Regions from separate parts of the Endozoicomonas sp. Z74 genome, predicted to be linked through region 1. Evidence: predicted binding sites of a transcription regulator. Region 1 holds the regulator's gene; the other holds the start of a gene.
The links. The regulator LexA, encoded in region 1, represses DNA repair genes until DNA is damaged. The targets are predictions, from matches to a motif close to TACTGTNTANNTANACAGTA.
Positions count from the first base shown of each region.

Region 2: a site for LexA is predicted at 1,640-1,659, ahead of ruvC (crossover junction endodeoxyribonuclease RuvC). Genes of this name have one in related genera too.

Region 1 covers NZ_JBLYZI010000016.1:57,593-60,950, reverse strand. The annotation lists gene ACNRUY_RS06965 (DUF6586 family protein) at 1-134, shown strand, start outside; gene ACNRUY_RS06960 (hypothetical protein) at 383-625, shown strand; gene ACNRUY_RS06955 (SulA-like leucine-rich domain-containing protein) at 683-1,117, opposite strand; gene lexA (transcriptional repressor LexA) at 1,203-1,799, opposite strand; gene ACNRUY_RS06945 (TetR/AcrR family transcriptional regulator) at 1,976-2,605, shown strand; gene ACNRUY_RS06940 (L,D-transpeptidase family protein) at 2,715-3,197, shown strand; gene nagZ (beta-N-acetylhexosaminidase) at 3,273-3,358, shown strand, end outside.
Region 2 covers NZ_JBLYZI010000073.1:23,353-26,710, forward strand. The annotation lists gene ACNRUY_RS18370 (YebC/PmpR family DNA-binding transcriptional regulator) at 1-295, shown strand, start outside; gene ACNRUY_RS18375 (hypothetical protein) at 532-1,260, opposite strand; gene ruvC (crossover junction endodeoxyribonuclease RuvC) at 1,696-2,220, shown strand; gene ACNRUY_RS18385 (hypothetical protein) at 2,244-2,780, opposite strand; gene ruvA (Holliday junction branch migration protein RuvA) at 2,903-3,358, shown strand, end outside.

The sequences.
Region 1 (3,358 bases):
CCGAAAGGTCCTCAGAGATACCCCTGGTAAGTGCTTCCGCTATGGATCTTGAGCTGCCGGATAGTGCGGCCAGTATTCTGGTCTCCCTGAAAGAACTGGTGACTTATAGTCGCAACTTCAGCCTTGAGTGGTAGCCTTCTGGCATATTGCAATGACGGCCGGTACACATTCCTGTGGGAAGCGCCAGTGGAAATCGGATGTATGCCAGTTTGAAGGCCTCACCTTGAAAGCCAATAGCGGCTAATGCAAAATAGCCCGGTTAACTTAACCCCTTTAAAGGCACCTCTATTCAAGTGATTGAACGAGTGCCGCTTTACCATTGAACCAGTGGCCTGCGCACCTGCCATGGTTCTATTTAAGAGCAATCAGGTACTGGATCACTATGTCAGCGACTTTTCTTGAAATTGTTGAGCTCCCATCAGGGGAGATTGTATTGCGTCGAAGCGATGAGGAAAGTGCTGAGCCCCTGGTGACCATGACATTTTCCCAGGAGTTGCTGGAATTCCTCCAGGGGGATCAATTTGAAGTGGCCCGCATTATGCTGGACGCCTGCATAGAAGAGGTCAGCCGTAAAACCGAGGCCGGTACCGAAGGCTATATTCCTGAAAACCGGGTTTTGCACTAACCGTTTCATCATGCTGACCGGCTTTATCGGGTGGCCGGTTATATCGTGCTACAGGTATTAATCCCGGTTTCGAATGGCCAGCCCCTGGCATCGTCCGCTTCTGGCTGCCAATTCAAGTTCATTCAGGGTTGAGGAATCCAGCTGATTAATCCAGCTGACCACGGTATGACTGGTACCGGAGGCCAGGGCCTGGCGGGTCAGCTTCAGGGAATCCTGTCGGGCTGAGGGATTGAGCACCTGAACCCGGTTATTGCTGATGCCAGACAGTTTCAGCCATTTCTTGGTTTTTAAGGCATGTTCGCTGGAAAGGATCAGAGTGAGCCAGCGGGGCTCCTGATCGTTAGCCAGATCATTGAGCATGGACTTTAAAAATTGGCCTGCCTGCCATGGGGGGCCAGATAGAATCAGCTCATCAATCGCGCTTTTGTGGTTCCAGGAGCCTGGGTTTGTCCTGGAGGCGGTGGTCAGGGGATGAGTCGTTAATGCTTGCATGTCAGGCCCTCCACTACAGACGGGTGTTTATGCTCTTTGAGTATTTATGCCTTTAGGCCTTTAGACCCTTCAGGTCCTGTGGGTTTCAATTCCTTATTACGCCGACACTGAGCCCTTCAATGGCAAAAATGTCATGGTTCAGGTCTACCTCGATGGTGGTGAAGTCCGGGTTTTCCGGATGCAGGTAAACTTTGTTCCGTTTCTGTTCGAACCGCTTCACTGTTACTTCATCCTCGATCCGGGCCACTACGATCTGGCCGTTCTGGGCAACACTGGTTTTGTGAACCGCCAGCAGATCCCCATCCAGAATACCGATGTCCTTCATACTCATGCCCCTGACCCTGAGCATAAAGTCGGCTTTGGGTGAGAAAAAAGAGGGGGTGATCGAAAGATGGTTTTCAATATGTTCCTGGGCAAGAATCGGGCTTCCTGCAGCCACCTGCCCGATAATGGGAAGTCCCAGAGCATCAGAGCCCGGGATACGAATCCCTCTTGAAGCGCCGGGTGTGATTTCGATGGCCCCCTTTCTGGCCAGGGCCCTGAGGTGTTCCTCGGCCGCGTTGGGAGAACGGAAGCCAAAAGTGCTGGCAATTTCAGCACGGGTAGGGGGAAATCCTGTTTCTTCTATATGGGCCTTGATCAGTTCAAGAATCTCGGCCTGTCGTTTGGTGAGCTTAATCATGGCTGGTGTCTGTGTTTTTATACAGTATCTGTAATTATATACAGTATATTGATTCCTGCAAGGGACTGTTTTCTTGAACCACCGGGTTTATTGCGGTATTACTTTTACAACTTGCAGTTTTTGGTTTCAAACGGTAGTTTTAAACAATTGTTTATGCTAATGGTGCTTAAGAAAGTATGTCACAGTCAGCCACTGTAGAACGAATCCTGGACGCAGCTGAACAGCTGTTTGCTGAGCATGGGTTTGCGGAAACCTCTCTGCGGGCGATTACCAGTCATGCAGGAGTCAATCTGGCGGCTGTCAACTATCACTTTGGTTCCAAAAAAGCCCTGATCCAGGCGGTTTTTTCAAGGTTCCTTGAGCCTTTTACCACCAATCTGGCCAGTGCACTTTCCCAGATCAATGAGCAAAACAATACCCCCGACCTGGAAGAGGCCCTGCATATGCTGGTGGACCAGATTATGGCGGTCAAACCCCGCAGAGAAAATGATCTGTCGGTATGCATGCGACTAATCGGGTTGGCTTATTCCCAGGGGCAGGGGCACCTCAAGAAATATTTACGGGAAGTGTATGGCGAGGTTTTTGAGGATTACCTTAAGTTGCTGATCAAAACCTGCCCGAATCTGCCCGCCGGGGATCTTTTCTGGCGGGTCTATTTTATTCTGGGTGCTGCGGTGTTTACCCTGTCGGGATCAGATGCGCTCCGGGCCATTGCCGAGAATGATTATGGTACCCGCTATGAGGTGGAAGAGATTCTCAGGAAAATGGTGCCCTTTATGGCGGCAGGCCTGCGTGCCCATACCTGAGATGAATACGGCAACGGGTGAAGATACCCATTGTTAATTACCCGCTCTTTGAGGTTTTGATGGCCTCTCTGTTCCCTTTTTCTGTAACCCAGCGGAGTCCAGGTTTTCTATGCATCTGTCGGTTCATATTGCCACCCAGGAGATGATCCTGCATCAGGACAATGGTCAGGTTCGACGCTATAGCATCTCAACCGCCAGTAAAGGGACTGGGCAGCAGGAGGGTAGCTGGCAGACCCCCCTTGGACGTCATGTCATCAGAGCCAAAATTGGTGAAGGTCTGCCGCTGCACTCAGTATTCGTCAGTCGTCGCTTTACCGGGGAGATTTATTCCCCGGAATTAACAGCAGTATACCCAGGCAGAAAAGACTGGATCTTAAGCAGGATTCTTTGGCTCAGCGGGCTTGAGCCAGGATACAACCGCCTGGGCAATGTCGATACCATGCGCAGATACATTTATATTCACGGCTCCCCGGATACCGCTGAGATGGGAGTGCCTGGTTCCCGTGGTTGTATCCGTATGCATGGCAGGGATATTATTGACCTTTATGATCGGGTTGATGCGGGCACCTGTATTGATATCCAACTCTCTTGACGTTTGACGGGCCCCTTCAAAGGATAAAAAAAGTGTCCTGCCGGTTTCCCCTGCTTTATTGAGAAAAGGTTTCCCATGAATACAGGCGTGCTGTTGATTGATCTGGAGGGTACAGAGCTTTCACCGGAAGAGAGTGAGATTCTCTGTCACCCGGCGGTGGC
Region 2 (3,358 bases), on a different contig from region 1:
CATGGAAGCCGCTCTGGAAGCGGGAGCCGAAGATGTGGTCAGCAATGACGACGGCTCTGTTGAGGTGGTGACGGAATGGACGGAATTTCTGGCGGTTAAGGACGCTCTGGAAAAGTCCGGTCTTAAAGCGGCCGGTGGTGAAGTGGCCATGATTGCTTCAACCCAGACCGAGCTGGATCTGGCGGGCGCTGAAAAAATCATGAAACTGGTGGATCGCCTGGAAGACCTGGATGATGTCCAGAATGTCTACACCAATGCGGATATACCCGCTGAGGTGATGGAGCAGCTGGGCTAAGACCTGAAGCTTTTTGTCACGCCAAACTTGAAAAGCCCCGTTGTTCGGGGCTTTGTTTTAATCAGCTCAGTAAAGCCAGTAGTCAAAGTGACCGTTGTAGAAAGGTTCTTCTTCTATCGTCTCACTCCTGGTTTCAGAGATAAGGATTGAAGCTGCTCTGATATATGGGGCGAAATAATTCAGGTGAGCAGTAACACCAGCCTGTCGACTGGCATGCATGACTCGGGACAAGATGATCAACGTGCCTGGCTGCCTGGCTGCCTGGCAAAAAAGGCTAAATTTTCGTCCTGGCAGAATTGAGCATCTAATGTAACCAGATTTTCTGGATCGATGTGGATGTCTTTATAAGGGATGAGCTTCCCTGTGCTGTATTGTGAAGGATTTCCTTTGGCCATATTACTGAGAAATAGCCCGAGCAAGAGTTCGATGCCTTGGGTGCTGATGGTATCATCGATTTGCCTGAGTCTTCTGTAAAAACTCGTTTCAATAGGCTTGGGGTATTCCCGATGGAATAGGTGTTGCCTGCCAGAATAAATAGTCGGTTGCGACCAGCTTTTGATGGGAACCCCTAATATTTCTGCTTCTTTCAGTATTTTCAGTGCTTCGTCTTCTATTCTCCAGGGGATTTCATCCGACAGGGGGAAAGGGTAAGTTTCACATTCGCCTGTATCAGTCGCTTTTAAGTCTGCATAAAGAATGGTCTTTATCCAGCGTTTCTTTATTAAAAAATGAAGCAATTGCTGGACTATTTCCCAATGCCTGGAACCTTCTCTGGCGTAATAATCATTGGTCAGTATGAAGTGAGTGGTTTCCTTTAATGGGAGTCTTGAAAACGATTTGGTAATCTGTTTTGAGGATGTCAGCTGAACGGGAATTTCTGTCCAGGTGGTCTCCTCGGCAAACGTGGGTAACGGTATTGTCAGAAGAAAATAGAGAATGATCCAGTGTGGCTGGTGGGGGCTCATTGTGATCAACCTGTCGTGGTGCATTGTGCATCTGAGGGATAGACAAGTTTCGAGTGAAATAGAAGAGTAAAGTTCCCTATTTAAAGGTTCAGGCTCAGGCCAACCAGAAAAAGAAAGATAACGATGCAGGTGATGGTAATCAGGGTTCTCAACAGGTCATTCATATGCATTATGCCGGATGTCACCGCTTTTTTTCGTGAAAAACAGTTTGCCTCCTCTTTTTCAGAGGGGGAGGCGTAAAATGGTTTTCTTCTGCTATGGGCATTTAGGCCAAGTGTGTCAGCTAATCATAAGTCGGGCTGCCTGAGGGCTATAGCGGTTTTTAGTAATCCCCTGTTCAGGATTTGTAAGCCTCAGATACAGAATGACAACGGTGGTAACGTGTATGGATATACAGTATTCTGTCAGCATGTATTGAACAGGAACAGGGTTTCAATGGCCATTTTGCTGGGTATCGATCCCGGGTCACGAATCACCGGCTATGGTGTTGTGGAGGAATCAGGAGCGCGCTGCCAATACGTTGCCTCTGGCTGCATACGTATTAAAGAGGCACCCTTGCCGGAACGCCTGCTGCAGATCTACCAGGGAATCAATCAGGTTATAGAGATGTATTGCCCACAGTCTGTTGGGGTTGAACAGGTGTTTATGTCCAGAAATGCCGATTCGGCCCTGAAACTTGGCCAGGCCCGTGGTGCGGCGATTGTTGCAGCGGTCAGCCATGGGCTGGAAGTGTCCGAATATTCTGCAAGGCAGGTGAAACAGGCGGTGGTTGGTAAGGGAGGAGCTGAAAAGTCTCAGGTACAGCAAATGGTAAAATCGATCCTCAAGCTGGATAACACGCCTCAGGCGGATGCGGCGGATGCTCTTGCTGTAGCGCTTTGTCATTCTCATACCCGCTCCAGTCTGGTCCGGATGGCGGGAGCTACGGGGCGGAGAAACCGAAGGCTGTTGAGTCGATGAGCGGCTTTTGCAAGCAGGCAGTCTCAGGCTTCAGGGTGTTGGCAGAGATGAAAGGCGCCACTGCACAGCGTAAAATCAAGAATCTGCCCAGGATCGTAAACCCGGCCCAGCATGTGCCAGAGCTTGTGGCTGATTTTCTGCTGGTAGTGAAGGTCATCCACAGCCTGAATGAGCAGCGTTTCCCTTTTATTCCAGCCTTCCGCCAGGTGGCCGGTTTTGATCAACTGTATATCGCTTGGTTGAAGTCCATGGTCAAGGGCGGTTAAAGCCAGGCTGGCGAGCAGGTGATGAGCGCCAGACAAATGAGCGCTTCTCAGGGTAACCAAGGCACGATCCCGTAGAGGAAGACGGCTGTACCCGGATAGGTAAGTGCGGAAGGCCATCCTGGGAGTATCTAGCCTGGGCGAGTACAGCTCAGGATGAGGTGGCCGTTCCTGAAGCCGCTTTTGCGTTTGAACGAAGGGAATTGGAATCACTCCTCCCTGGGTGCAGGGGTGGTAGTCGCTGGCCAACCCTGCCTGGGGAAGCAGCCTCCATATCAGGCTGAAAAATCGATGCATGTCGTTATACCGTTCCGGCGTCCGTTATTCTGCTGGTTTGAGTGTTGCTCTGGATAAGGGTTCCTATTCCAGGGAATTATTGTCAGGTGGCCTTACTGCCTGGTTATCACAGGGGTTTATTTATGATTGGAAGGGTCCGTGGGGTTCTGCTGGAGAAGCAGCCGCCCTTATTGCTGGTCGAAGCCGGAGGGCTTGGGTATGAGATTGAGGCGCCCATGTCGGTTTTTTACCGGTTGGGAGAGCCCGGGGATGAAGTTACACTGTATACCCATTTTGTAGTCCGGGAAGATGCTCAGTTGCTGTATGGCTTCAGTGATACGCGGGAGAGAGAGCTTTTTCGGACGTTGATCAAGGTGAATGGTGTGGGGCCCAAGCTGGGACTGACGATTCTTTCTGGAATAGAGGCCCCTGATTTTGTGCGCTGTGTGCATGATGAAGACAGTTCAGCTCTGGTCAAGTTGCCGGGAGTGGGTAAGAAGACGGCGGAGCGCCTGATTGTTGAACTGAAAGATAAGCTGAATCGCTGGGAGAGTGAGCTGGCTGTGAATGACGGGCTTGCAGGAACACCTCTGGGTCAG